One region of the Vibrio sp. QJM3NY_21 genome, then DNA from elsewhere that is predicted to be linked to it. Evidence: predicted binding sites of a transcription regulator. Region 1 holds the regulator's gene; the other holds the start of a gene.

Evidence for each region. The regulator CRP, encoded in region 1, controls carbon source genes, mostly activating them, when cyclic AMP is high. The targets are predictions, from matches to a motif close to TGTGANNNNNNTCACA.
Region 2: the regulator CRP is predicted to act here: its motif matches at 2,630-2,645, upstream of AC3CID_RS23775 (YbgA family protein).

What each region holds. Positions count from the first base shown of each region.
Region 1 is NZ_CM173513.1:3,190,063-3,197,387, forward strand. Features, by position in the region: gene AC3CID_RS14300 (ABC transporter ATP-binding protein) at 1-1,553, shown strand, start outside; gene AC3CID_RS14305 (TIGR02444 family protein) at 1,550-2,020, shown strand; gene AC3CID_RS14310 (hydrolase) at 2,297-3,289, shown strand; gene AC3CID_RS14315 (YheU family protein) at 3,388-3,600, shown strand; gene AC3CID_RS14320 (phosphoribulokinase) at 3,678-4,547, shown strand; gene crp (cAMP-activated global transcriptional regulator CRP) at 4,787-5,419, shown strand; gene AC3CID_RS14330 (2-oxoadipate dioxygenase/decarboxylase family protein) at 5,625-6,416, opposite strand; gene astD (succinylglutamate-semialdehyde dehydrogenase) at 6,673-7,325, opposite strand, start outside.
Region 2 is NZ_CM173514.1:1,898,825-1,906,149, reverse strand. Features, by position in the region: gene AC3CID_RS23795 (tautomerase family protein) at 1-163, opposite strand, end outside; gene AC3CID_RS23790 (LON peptidase substrate-binding domain-containing protein) at 441-1,061, shown strand; gene AC3CID_RS23785 (sigma-70 family RNA polymerase sigma factor) at 1,172-1,819, shown strand; gene AC3CID_RS23780 (ChrR family anti-sigma-E factor) at 1,812-2,543, shown strand; gene AC3CID_RS23775 (YbgA family protein) at 2,720-3,667, shown strand; gene phrB (deoxyribodipyrimidine photo-lyase) at 3,664-5,109, shown strand; gene AC3CID_RS23765 (nuclear transport factor 2 family protein) at 5,124-5,555, shown strand; gene AC3CID_RS23760 (SDR family NAD(P)-dependent oxidoreductase) at 5,555-6,286, shown strand; gene AC3CID_RS23755 (NAD(P)/FAD-dependent oxidoreductase) at 6,289-7,325, shown strand, end outside.

The DNA.
Region 1 (7,325 bases):
GCATCAAAGCACGTGCTGCCGAGTTATTGGATGGCCTAGGCTTTCGCCAAGAGCAAATGACATGGAACCTAACCCAGTTCTCGGGTGGTTGGCGTATGCGTTTGAACTTAGCGCAAGCCCTTCTATGTCGCAGTGACTTACTGCTACTCGATGAGCCTACCAACCACTTGGATTTAGACGCAGTAATGTGGCTAGAGCGCTGGTTACAAAACTACCCAGGCACACTGGTTCTTATCTCGCACGATAGAGACTTCTTAGATCCTATCGTCAACCGCATCGTGCATGTTGAAAACCAGCAGCTCAATGAATACACAGGTAACTACTCGTCGTTTGAAACTCAACGAGCACAAAAGTTAATCCTGCAGCAGGCAATGTTCCAAAAGCAGCAGAAACAAATGTCTCACATGCAGAGCTACATTGACCGTTTCCGCTACAAAGCATCAAAGGCTCGCCAAGCGCAAAGCCGTATTAAAGCACTAGAGAAAATGGAACAAGTGCTACCCGCTCAGTTTGATAATCCATTCAGCTTTGAGTTTAGAGAGCCAGACGCGCTGCCGAACCCAATAATGATGATGGATGAGGTATCGGCGGGCTACGATGACAACCTGATTCTAGAAAAGATTCGCCTTAACCTCGTTCCGGGTAGCCGAATTGGTCTGCTTGGTCGAAATGGTGCTGGTAAATCAACGCTAATCAAGCTGCTTTCAGGTGAACTGAAACAGCAAGGCGGTGAGCTGAGCTATTCGCAGGGCGTTAAGATGGGTTACTTCGCTCAGCATCAATTGGAGACGCTGCATCCAGAAGAAACGCCACTTCAGCACATGATGCAAATTGCACCGAAACACACCGAGCAACAACTACGTGACTACCTAGGTAGCTTTGGCTTCCAAGGTGAAAAAGCACTCGACAAGGTGGCCCCATTCTCGGGTGGTGAAAAAGCGCGTTTAGTATTAGCGCTACTGGTATGGCAAAAGCCGAACCTGTTGTTACTCGATGAACCAACCAACCACTTGGATCTCGACATGCGTCAGGCGTTGACCTTCGCCCTACAAACGTTTGAAGGCGCGATGGTTATCGTATCGCACGACCGCTACCTACTTCGTGCGACTACCGATGATTTATACCTTGTACACGACCGTCAAGTTGCACCGTTTGATGGTGACCTAAGCGATTACTACAAATGGCTAACCGAACAGCAGAAAGTTGAACGCAAAGAAGCACAAGCATTGGCACCAGCAAAAGACGGCGCCAACAGTGCAGCAGCGAAAAAAGAGCAGAAACGTAAAGAAGCCGAGTTCCGTAAACTGACGGCACCACTTCGTAAAAAGCTGACTCAATTTGAAAAGCAGATGGATAAGTTAACGCTATCTCTCGAAGAAGCTGAGCAAGAATTATCCGACACTTCACTGTATGAAGCTGAAAATAAGGCTAAACTGAATAAAGTACTCGCTCTGCAAGCGAGCAGTAAGTCACAGCTAGAAGAAGTTGAAATGGATTGGATGTCCACTCAAGAAGAGCTTGAGCAGATGGAACAGGATATGGATAGCTTATGAGCCCAGAGCACGCACCAATATCACTAACACTGGAACGACTATGGCAATTTAGCCTTCAGTATTACAGTGTGCGCGGTGTAAAGGATGCGTGCCTAGCTTTGCAAAACCAGTTCCACGGCAACGTCAATCTACTGCTGCTTCTCAAATGGCTCGATGAGCAGCAATTGTCTTTTGCCGAAGAAGAGTGGCACAAGGTACAACAGTGCTTAAGCCGCTCTGAAACCCTGCTTCATAGCTATCGAGAGCTGCGTAAGCACCTCAAACCTCAAGTCGTCGATTCCCTCTACCGTGAAGCTCTCCAATTTGAACTGCAGTTAGAGAAGCAACAGCAATCTGATCTCGTCGACTGCATTAATTCTCTTCAGCTTACGGCTAACCAGCAATCACCACTCGCTTTTCAATACTGTCGTTTATTAGGGGCAGAAAACCTCTACGACGCTTTTTCTGAACCAGCACCCCAACCCTAACGCGTTTCCTTTCTCTAATCTTCAATCAAGATCCCAGCTGACCTTGGTAGTATCGCTCTTCGTTTTCACACGGGAGTGGCGCGCATGACTGGCAATATGTTTGAAGCTCAATCTCGACAATATTCAACCAGTTACCTACACCCTGTTTTTGTAACCCGTATCAGTGAAACCCTTGCGCTTATACCGAGAATCAACCAAGCTCAAATAAAAACGTGGGCGTTTCGCTAAAAGCTCAACACTTTATCAAAGCCCATAAAAGAAGCATGGACTGTTTTTATGACAATATTTACCGCAGCCGCTGGTTTATCTAATCCGCACTTACAAACCTTAGTGCCACGATTTATTAGAAAGCAGGCATTGTTTGACCCTCAATGGCAAACCTTAGAAACCCCTGACGGTGACTTTCTCGATCTTGCTTGGAGCGAATCGCCAGAGGGTGACACCCCAAGTAATGAGGCTCGAAGTAACAAGCCGATATTCGTTCTATTCCATGGCTTAGAGGGAAGCTTTGAAAGCCCTTATGCCAACGGACTGATGAATGCCTTTGCTAAAGATGGCTGGCTATCAGTGATGATGCACTTCAGAGGCTGCAGCGGAAAGCCCAATCGCTTGGCTCGCGCTTACCATTCAGGTGAAGTCGAAGATGCACGCTTTTTCCTAAGACATCTACACGCCCAGTTTCCCAATAACCCGAAGGTAGCGGTTGGTATATCTTTGGGCGGTAACATGCTGGCGAACTATTTGGCTGAGTACGCGGACGACCCACTGCTGTCGGCGGCGACGATTGTCTCTGCACCTTTTGATCTGGCTTGTTGCTCTAGTCGTATTGAGCGAGGTTTCTCTAAGCTCTATAAAAAGTACCTGCTCAACTCTCTCAAATCGAATGCCTTGAAAAAGATTAAGCTGCTGCAAGAAAAGCTCGGTATCACCGCCGAAACCATTAAGAAGATAGACAAGCTGTATGAGTTTGATGAACGTATTACTGCGCCTCTGCACGGGTTCAAGAATGCTCAGGATTACTATGCTCAGTGCTCAGCGCTTCCTAAACTTAATAAGATTAAACTACCGACTCAGATCATCCATGCCAAAGACGATCCGTTTATGACAGACGACGTGATTCCAAAGTTCGTGTTGCCTGACAACATCGACTATCGCCTATTTCAAAAAGGCGGCCATGTGGGGTTCATTACCGGTAGCACGCTCAAACCAAGGTTTTGGTTAGAAGAAGCGTTACCCGCCTACTATGAAAGTATTCAAGATTCGGCATAATGGCCGAGCCTTTTTAAGGACTGAGTGGTAGACGTCACTAGACACAGTAATCAACACATCAATAAACCTATTTATGAACATAAAAGAGAGAAGTATTTATGATCATCCCATGGCAAGACATTGCGCCAGAAACACTGGAAAACCTCATTAAAGAATTCGTGCTGCGTGAAGGCACAGACTACGGCGACGTAGAGGTTTCACTGCAAAACAAGATTGATCAAGTGAAACATCAATTAGCCTCAAAGGAAGTCAGCATCGTGTTTTCTGAGCTGCATGAAACCGTTGATATTCAAGTCACAAAACGCTTCTAAGCTGCGCTCATAAAGGAGCCGTGTTATAGTGGTAAACGATTGCTAACAAGTAAGTTACTCAAAAGACAAGGGTTGTCATGTCCGCTAAACATCCAATTATTGCGGTGACGGGTTCATCAGGAGCCGGCACCACCACTACCTCAGAAGCCTTCCGAAAAATGTTCAATATGATGGACGTGAAGGCCGCTTGGGTTGAAGGGGATAGTTTCCATCGCTTCACTCGACCAGAGATGGACGTCGAGATCCGTAAGGCTCGCGAGCAAGGTAAGCACATCAGCTACTTTGGTCCACAAGCCAACGATTTTGGCGCATTAGAAGAGTTCTTCCGTCAATACGGTAATGAAGGCACGGGTAAAGTCCGTAGTTACCTACATACCTTCGATGAAGCCGTGCCTTACAATCAAATGCCGGGCACCTTTACGCCATGGCAAGAGATCCCAGAAAATTCCGATGTGATGTTCTACGAAGGTCTTCATGGTGGCGTAGTCGATGGCGATATTAACGTCTCGCAACACGTCGACCTGCTTATCGGCATGGTACCTATCGTAAACCTAGAGTGGATCCAGAAATTCGTTCGTGACACACGCGATCGTGGGCATTCTCGCGAAGCGGTGATGGACTCGATTGTTCGCTCAATGGATGATTACCTTAATTACATCACCCCACAATTTTCGCGTACTCACATCAACTTTCAGCGTGTTCCAACCGTAGATACATCGAACCCACTGAACGCCAAAGGGATTCCAAGTTTAGACGAAAGCTTCGTGGTTATACGTTTGCGTGGCATCAAAAACGTCGATTTCCCCTACCTTCTAGCTATGATAGATGGCTCATTTATGTCACGCCACAACACGCTTGTGGTGCCAGGCGGCAAGATGAGTTTTGCTATGGAGCTCATTGTAAGGCCCATCCTACAACAGCTCATCGAAACCGGAAAAATAGGTTAACAAGACACCATTCTGGTTGATTACTTTTCATACCGTGATCATGTGCACAATTTTGCGTAAAAAATCGTAGCTTGGTCACGATTAAAATCAAGAAATAGTACCTGAAAAAGGATACTATTCTTAAACGAAACACAAGATAGCTTGCAGCGCTCAACGAGTGCTCTTATCCTACAAGTCAATCCAGGCTTAGCTAAAATACGGAAAGCGGCAAGCATACCCTGCAGAGGAAGTAAGATATTATGGTTCTAGGTAAACCCCAAACCGATCCAACATTAGAGTGGTTCCTTTCACACTGTCATATTCATAAGTACCCTTCAAAAAGTACTTTGATTCATGCTGGTGAAAAGGCAGAAACCTTGTACTACATCGTTAAAGGTTCTGTGGCAGTTCTTATCAAAGACGAAGAAGGTAAGGAAATGATTCTTTCTTACCTAAACCAAGGTGACTTCATTGGTGAACTTGGCCTCTTCGAAGAAGACCAAGAGCGTACTGCATGGGTTCGTGCAAAATCTCCTTGTGAAGTAGCTGAAATTTCTTTCAAGAAATTCCGTCAGCTTATCCAAGTGAACCCAGATATCCTAATGCGCCTTTCAGCGCAAATGGCAAACCGTCTACAAGTAACTAGCCAAAAGGTTGGCGACTTAGCGTTCCTTGACGTAACAGGTCGTATCGCTCAAACGCTACTTAACCTAGCGAAACAGCCAGATGCAATGACTCACCCTGACGGCATGCAAATCAAGATCACTCGTCAAGAGATTGGCCAGATTGTTGGTTGTTCTCGTGAGACAGTAGGTCGTATCTTGAAGATGCTAGAAGAGCAGAACCTAATTTCTGCACACGGTAAAACTATCGTGGTATACGGCACTCGTTAATCTCGATTAACTGAGCCAAAAATTTGAAAGCCACCAAATGCAAATTTGGTGGCTTTTTTGTTTTCTAAAGATCTAGAGAGCAGATGCGAGATGCGAGATGCGAGATGCGAGATGCGAATGGAGCACCTCCCGCGTCCAAGCGCAAACACTCTCAAAGCGAAGCGTACCCGCATCTTTAGGGTAAAGCCCGTGCTCGTATCTTTCTTTAACCGTTGGTGCTCTCAAAGATCTTGTCAGCCGATACTGCAACAAATCCTGTATAAATCTCACCATTCGCCATCGCATAACGCTTAGCGAACTCGTAGAAGCCACCAGGAATCACCTCATTGCCTTCAACAAATGAAACTGGCACTTTGTCTGCCATTGTAGATGATTGCTCTAATAAGACCTCTGGAGAGCCTTTAACCTGACCGCCAGATGCATTGATAGTGAAACCTGAATCACTCAAATAGTCATTCACAGTCTGTACTTCATCGAACTCATTAAGCTGGTTCACACTCACCGTAAAGTGGTTTGCACCGTAACCATGAGCCGCTAGCCAAGACGCGTATTCACTCTCTTTTGCTAGCACTTGGAAATCCGCGAAACTCAGATCCCAAAGGCGACCACCAAACAAGAACTCATGACCTTGAAGCTTGCTTGCGTCTACTTGCTCAACCAACTTCGCAACGATCTGTTGTAAGTCACTTGAACACTCTTCTACCTTCAACTCACTAATGAACACTTTCGGTTGGTTTGGGTCTGGGTGCTCGTAGTGCTTAGCCACTAACTTCTTGCTCTCAAACAAGTAGTCGCCACACGCCTTGTAGCCTAATTCAAGAAAAGGCTTGGCCAGTGTTTCAATGCCCAGAGGTGCAACATTGAAAGTACGCAGTGCAATGTGATCATTAATCAGGGATTCGTCTTCTTTCAGCAGATGATGAACTTTCTCGGCCGATGGGCAAAGCCTGTGAATGTAATCGTCCCATAGTGATTTAAAGAGTAGATCGGGCGTCATGGTGACTCCTTGTCAGAGGTTCTAGCAAGCTAGTAATTTGGATTAGAGAGGGAGAGGCTGGACACAGAGTCAGCAGCCATCAGCCTGTGACATACTTGTTCTATTATTATCTACCGCCCAATCAAGGTGTCGGACGTGATGGAAAAGGAAGCGATAACACCGCTTCCTCATTACACAATTAACCAATGAATCTGTTATTCATGAACCTAGAGCTCATAAGCTTATGATTCATGAACTTATAGCTTAAGAGCTTAAACTAAAGCTCAATACCTGGGCTAAATGTCGCTGGCAGTTGAGTTTCACCACCTTCCATTGAAGCCATAGGATAAGCACAGTAGTCAGCTGCATAGTACGCACTTGGGCGTAGGTTGCCTGAAGCACCCGGACCACCAAATGGTGCATCACCACTTGCGCCTGTTAGCTGGCGGTTACGATTAACAATACCCGCACGGATATGGTCAACGAAGTATTCCCACTCTGAATCGTCGGTTGAAACTAGGCCTGCAGACAAACCAAAGCGCGTGTCATTAGCCAATTCTACCGCTTGCTCTAGCGATTGGTAACGAACCACTTGCAACAATGGACCGAAGTACTCTTCATCTGGTAATTCAGCAATGTTGGTTGCATCAATAATACCCGGAGAAACAAACGCCGCTTCACCCGCCTTTGCTTCTACTAGGCTTACACCGCCTAACGATTGCAGATTAGCTTGCGCGTCCAGAATGAATTTAGCCGCAGCTTCCGAAATTTGTGGCCCCATGAAGGGTGCTGGCTCAGCGAATGGCTGATCGACACGAATCTTCAAGGTCGCAGCCACGAGCTTGTCCAGCAGTTGATCGCCCTTCTCTCCAACAGGCACATACAAGCGACGTGCACACGTGCAACGTTGACCCGCACTGATGAAAGCCG
Region 2 (7,325 bases), on a different replicon from region 1:
TTCCTTCTGGATAAAAGAAATCATCTCGCTCCAATGGAACAAATCGATGCGCTCGCTTATCATCGGGTAAACCCATTTCACTGTTTAAGCACTGTTGCAACACATTAGAGAGCTGCAACTTAATTGGATTCAAGCATTCTTTGATACCATATATAACAATCATGACCATTCCTTTGATGCGATGTCAGGTAAAGAAGAAGGTTAGATAGAAGCATCGTCTGGCGACTACCCATCCGCTTACTATTCGTACATATATTACCTAATGACGCGCATGAAAGAAGGTAAAAACAATGAATTTATGAGCATGTGCAACAAAAAATCATCTGCTTTGGCTCATGTCTATAGCTCATCACCCAATAACAACAACCACAATCAATTGATCGAACACCACCGACTCCGCGTATATCTTCTCAAATTACATTTGAACTAAGGAGTGCTATGTGCCGAATTCATCGAGCCAGACCACACGGACAGACGCCGAACCAGAGGCACTCGTAGAGTCTTCTTTCGAGCTCGCCGTATTTCCCCTTCCGATATTCCTTCTGCCCGGAGGTCGCCAGAGGCTACGCATCTTTGAACCAAAATATCTTGCTATGGTTGCACATGCGGCCCAAGGAGATGGGTTCATTATTGCCACCCAAGACAGCACCAACTCTGAACAACTCAGTTCTTGGGGAACCAAAGTGTCCATCGTTGATTTCAACATGTCTGACGACCAAATTTTGGAAATCGATGTCGAAGGCCAACAGCTGGTTCAGCTTCACGGACCGTTTCGAGACGACGATGACCTGATAAAAAGCCAGTTCAGGTTGTTACCTCATTGGCCAGATCTAGAATGCAAAGTACCGAACGTATTTACTGCATTCTTAGTACAGCTGTTTCGAGACCACGATTCAATCAGAACGCTCTACCCCACTCCAGACTTCGAAAGCCCACGATGGATTTGTGCGCGATTACTCGAAATGATGCCTATCCCATTGGAAAAGAAAACAGAATTTACCGAACCCGCTAGCTTTCCTTCTTTAGTTCCTTTTTTGAATCAAATCATTACGGGGCAATAAGCACTTTTCTTCACTATAATTTTGTATAGTGGAAATTAATTTAAATTAAAGTGATCCCGACCTTCTCCTTTCACGTAGTGCCACTCAAATTCGCATGATGGTTAAGTACTATGCAAGTCGAAAGCAGAAGTTCAGGGAACGGCAAGGAGCATGTCATTATCCCCGACAACAAACTACCTAATGAAAATAAGGTACCTACAGAGCTCTCAAGCTGGTTGATTTTGGTTGGTTCAGACCGAGACAAACAAGCCTTCACCTGTTTGTTCAAGTTCTTCGCACCTAAGATCAAGCGTTTTGGAATCAGCAAGTTGGGCAGCGAAGCTGCTGCAAACGAGCTAGTTCAAGACACGATGACTAACGTTTGGAAGAAAGCGCATCTCTACAACGAAGAGAAAGGCGCTGGGACTACTTGGGTCTATACCGTGATGCGAAATGCAGCCTTCGACATGCTACGAAAGGTGAAAGCAAAAGCAGAACAAACAATCGCTGACGACATTTGGCCAATAGATGCAATGGTCGCGGAATCTCAAAGCGATGAATTACCGTTTGGTGATCATTTGATGAGCCGCCATGTAATGACTCAAATAGAGAAGCTGCCTTTGGCTCAGAAAACGATTGTCAAAGGCGTTTACTTTCAGGAGTTGTCACAAGAGCAACTCGCTCAACAACTTGGCGTCCCACTTGGAACCGTGAAATCACGTCTGAGACTCGCTTTAGCCAAACTTAAGGTTCACATGGGGGAACAAGATCATGATTAAACATCACCCAAATGCCGCAATTTTGAAAGATTTTGTCGATGGCACACTCGCAGACTCAGTTTCTTTGATTGTCTCTAGCCATGTAGAACTGTGTGAACACTGCCAACAACAAGTAAGCATGCTGACGGCGCAAGCTGCTGACTCAGTCTTTGAAAGCGATACATCTGCCTTTGAAAGCGATACATCTGCCTTTGAAAGTGATACCTCAGGGCTTCAACTTTCTGACAGCAAAATGGATGCGTTCCTATCCGATGATGGAGAGTTTGATTTTGATGCGATTGCTCAAATCACTGCTGATTCATCTCAAGCTATCGAAGTGACACCCGAAGTTCAGCAAGTTACGGTTGCAGACACCACGTTCACTATTCCTCGCGCGTTGAATTCAGTGGCGAGAAAAGACTGGATGAACTTAGGCAAAATTTCGCGAGCGCGACTCGATTTTGACGACGAAGCACACCACACCAGTTTACTGCACATCGACAAAGATGGACAAGTGCCATGCCACACCCACAAAGGCTTTGAGATTACGCTTCTTTTAGAAGGCAGTTTCGAAGATGAAATGGGCGTCTACAACAAAGGCGATTTCATCTGGTTAGATGGTGACCACACTCACCAACCAGCCACCAAAGAAGGTTGTGTGTGTTTAACTGTTTCAAGTGATGCGCTTTACTTCACAAAAGGTGTGAGCCAGTTATTCAATCCACTCGGTAAATATATCTATTAACCCAGTTGCACGCTATAAATATACAGGATGGCATGAAGTTATCCTGTATATCGTCAAATACATCTGGCTTAAAACATCAACGGTGTTGAGACTTAAAACACACCCGGCTCTGTAAGTACGATTAGCAATGTTGAAATATAATAAATAGCTCAAAGCAAGAGCAAAGGAGTTGGCCAATGGAAAAGAAAATTAAAATAGGCATTAGTGCTTGTGTTGCAGGACATAAGGTACGTTTCGATACAGGTCACAAACGCTCTCGTTTTTGTACAGATGACCTTGCAGATTATGTTGAACTAGAACCAGTATGCCCAGAAATGGCAGTGGGTCTTCCAACACCTCGCCCAACCATTCGCCAAGTTCGTCAGCTAGACAATATCATTCACGTTTCTAGACCTGACGGTTCTGGTGATGTGACCAATGATCTGATCGAGTTTGGACAAAACTATTCAAAGAGCAACCAGCACATCGCAGGATTCATTGTGTGTCAAAAAAGCCCAACCTGCGGTATGGAAAGAGTAAAAGTGTACCACCACCACGGTCGCGGCTCTGAATCGACAGGCGTAGGCATGTTCACCAAACAAGTGATGGAAGGCAACCCATTACTTCCTGTTGAAGAAAATGGTCGCCTCAATGACCCTATTTTGCGCGAAAACTTCATGACACGTGTCTTCACTTATCAGAAGTGGCTCAACCTTGTTGACGAAGGCGTAACTAAACACAAGCTGATTCAATTCCACAGCGCTCACAAGTACTTGGTAATGTGTCACCACATTGAAGGCTATAAGAAACTTGGGAAATTATTAGCAAGCAACGATCTTGAAATCGATGAGTTGGCAAAACAATATATTGAAGGCTTGATGACGGCATTATCTCACCACGCGAACCGTGGTAGCCACGCCAATACTCTGCATCATTTGCAAGGTTACTTTAAGAAACAATTGAGCAGCGCGCACAAGCAAGAGCTTACCAATCAGATTTCATCATTCAGAGAAGGTCTTGTTCCTCTGTTAGTTCCACTCACACTGATCAATCACTACTTGATGGAATACCCAAACGAGTACCTTGAATCACAGGTTTACCTAAACCCGCACCCACAAGAACTTAAGCTGAGATACGGATATTGAGCGACATTCTATGGATAAGACGAGACCTGAGGATTCACGATAACCCAGCGCTCGTCTCTGCAGTTGAAAACGGCGTCTCTATCGCCGTTTTTATTTCAACGCCACTGCAATGGCAGCAACACCACCTTGCGCCAATCAAAGCCGATTTAATCTATCGTCACCTGCAGCAACTTGAATCCCAACTCGCTGAATTTGGGATCGATCTTCTGCACCTCAAAGCCCGCGATTTTGACGACCAAGCCGCACAACTCACTCATCTATACAAACAGCTTGATGCTACGTGTGTTTACGCCAATTCTGAGCCTGAAGTAGACGAGCAGTTACGTGACAAACGCTTAATCGCTAGCGGTATAAAACTGAAGATAACCGACTGCGATACGATTCTGCCATTAGGTAGCGTGCTGAATAAACAAGGCGAGATGTTCAAGGTTTTCACACCTTTCAAAAACGCATGGTTAAAAGAAGTGCAAGCGAAAGGCATCATTTGCAGCCACGCTCCAGTGCATTCAACAGGATCAGCGCAAGCAGGTTCATCTGAAACGGATTCGCTTCAGAATCCATCACAACTGAAACAATCGTTAAGTGGTTTTTCTGGCGAGTACGATTTCGACTTTCCGCGTGTTGATTCAAGCCGTTGGCCATTAAGCCAAGATGTGCTGGGCAATGTGATTCCCAATTTCTTAGCCAATAAAGTTAATGACTATTCTCGCCTTAGAGACATTCCATCGTTAAAAGGCACGTCTGGCCTTTCTCCTTACTTGGCGATTGGCGCTGTGAGCCCACGTTGGTTAGCGATTCAGTTGATACAGCAACAACCCGATTTGTTGTTTGACACACAACTACCAGCCTTTTCTTGGCTTAATGAATTGATTTGGCGAGATTTTTATAAGCATTTGATGTTCCATCATCCTAAACTGGTTAAAGGTGCGAACTTTCAGCAGAAATACAACGGCTTAGATTGGTATCACGACAACCCTAGCTTCCAAGCTTGGTGTGAAGGTAAAACCGGCTATCCATTGGTTGATGCGGCAATGCGTCAATTGGTTGAAACCGGTTGGATGCACAACAGATTAAGAATGGTGGTCGCAAGCTTCCTAACCAAGCACCTGCTGATCGATTGGCGTTGGGGTGAGCGTTTCTTTATGTCGCACCTTATCGACGGAGACTTTAGTGCCAACAATGGTGGCTGGCAGTGGGCTTCAAGTACGGGCTGTGATGCTCAACCTTACTTCCGAATTTTCAATCCAATCACTCAGAGTGAAAAGTTTGATCCAAAAGGAATTTTTATTCGTAAGTACATACCAGAGCTGCAAAATATCCCAGATAAGCATGTGCATTTCCCACATGACTTTATCGCTAAAAACGGAATAGACAGCGAATACTGGCAACCCATCGTTGAGCATAAAGAAGCACGATTGAGAGCCTTAGCCTTCTTCAAATAATTAGAGTGAATATTATGGATAACTCTCTATGGCTTGATAACTTTCTCAACATGTATCGAGAACTCGGAACCGACAATTTCGACGTGCTTAAGACGGTTTATCACCCTGCTATTGAATTCCAAGACCCGCTGCATCATGTCAGCGGTATTTCGGCGCTTACGCTCTACTTCGAGAACCTCTACACCCAGGTAACGAGCTGTTACTTTCATATCGAACACACTTTCGAAGCGAACGACGAAGCTTCGGTGTATTGGACAATGCAATTTTCTCACAAGCAGCTGAACGGTCAAAAGCCGATCGAAGTACAAGGACACAGCCACCTTAAGATGCTCGACGGTCAAGTGGTCTATCACAGAGACTACCTTGATGTCGGCTCTATGTTGTACGAACACATTCCAGTTCTGGGCTGCGCCATCAAATCCATCAAAAAGAGAGCGAGCCAATAATGCGTATTATGATCACAGGCGCGACCTCAGGTATCGGCCAATCACTCGCTATCGATTACGCTCAACAAGGGCATCAGGTTATTGCTTGTGGCCGTAACCCAGACAAGCTGCAAGCCTTAGTTGATTCTCACGAGACAGACATCGCGCATTCATCCATTACGCCGCTCTGTTTCGATCTGACCGATTACCCCAACTTCCCAGAGCTCGACCAAGACAAGCCGCTCGATCTGCTGATTTTAAATGCGGGTGATTGTGAATACATCAACGACCCAGTGAATTTTGATGCTGAGCTTTTCGAGCGCGTCATCAACATAAACCTGATTTCAATTGGCTACGCCCTTAAAGCCTGGCTAAAAAACATCAAGCCGGGCGGCCGTTTGGTTTTAGTAAGCTCCAGCGCCAGCTTTTTACCTTTGCCAAGAGCCGAGGCTTATGGCGCTTCAAAGGCAGCCCTCACCTACTTAGGCAGAACACTGTCGGTTGATCTGGCCGAGCACAATATTCATGTCTCAATTGTGCACCCAGGCTTTGTTGAAACGCCATTAACCGAGCGAAATACTTTCTCTATGCCTATGATTATTAGTAGTGAGGCCGCAACTCAGCGAATCGTAAATGGTATTACTCAAGGAAAGAGTGAAATCGATTTCCCAAGACGATTCATCATGTTGATGAAGCTACTAAGAATGCTTCCAACTCCAGTTTGGCAAAAACTCGCTTCAAGGATGGTATAACAATGAAGAAAATCGCCATTATTGGGTCAGGTATCTCTGGACTCACTTGCGCACACATATTAGATAAGCACCACGACGTGACCGTATTCGAAAAGAACGATTATGTTGGGGGCCACACCGCTACCGTTGATATTGAACATCAAGGCTCGGCGTTTTCGATAGATACAGGTTTCATCGTATTCAACGACAGAACCTACCCAAACTTCAATCAGCTACTCGTACAACTCGGTGTTGAAAGGCAACCTACCGAGATGAGTTTCAGCGTCCACAACACGACTACCAAGTTTGAATACAACGGCCACAGCATTAATTCGTTGTTTGCTCAGCGAAGCAATATTTTCAAACCTCAGTTCTGGTCTTTAGTGTCAGACATTCTCAAGTTCAACAAACTGTGTAAGGCTCAGTTTGAAAGCAATGAATTCACACCAGACGTAACCCTTGGCAGTTTCCTACGCGATAATCAATTTTCCGATTTTTTCAGCCAGCATTACATCCTACCGATGGGCGCAGCAATTTGGTCGACAAGTTTAGAGGAGATGGAAGAATTTGAGCTTAAATTCTTCATTCAATTCTTCTATAACCACGGCCTGCTCGACATCGCGAACCGTCCACAATGGTATGTGATTCCTAAAGGGTCGCGCTCTTACGTTGAAATCATCCTTTCACGCTTGAACAAATCCGTCGCTTTGAACACATCGATCAAACAAGTCACTCGCCATGAAGCGGGCATCACGATTGAATTTGAAGATGGCGCTACACAAGACTTCGACGAAGTGATATTTGCTTGTCACTCAGACCAAGCGTTACGTTTACTCGGCGATGCAACAGAGCAAGAGAAACAGGTTCTAGGCGAGATCCCATACAGCCGTAATGAAGTGGTTCTGCACACTGATACCCGATTGTTACCAGACAGAAAGCTGGCATGGGCAAGTTGGAACTACATGTTGGATGGCGACAGTAAACGACCTGCCTGTGTGACATACAACATGAACATTCTGCAAGGCATCGAAAGCCAGGACACCTTCTGTGTGACCTTGAA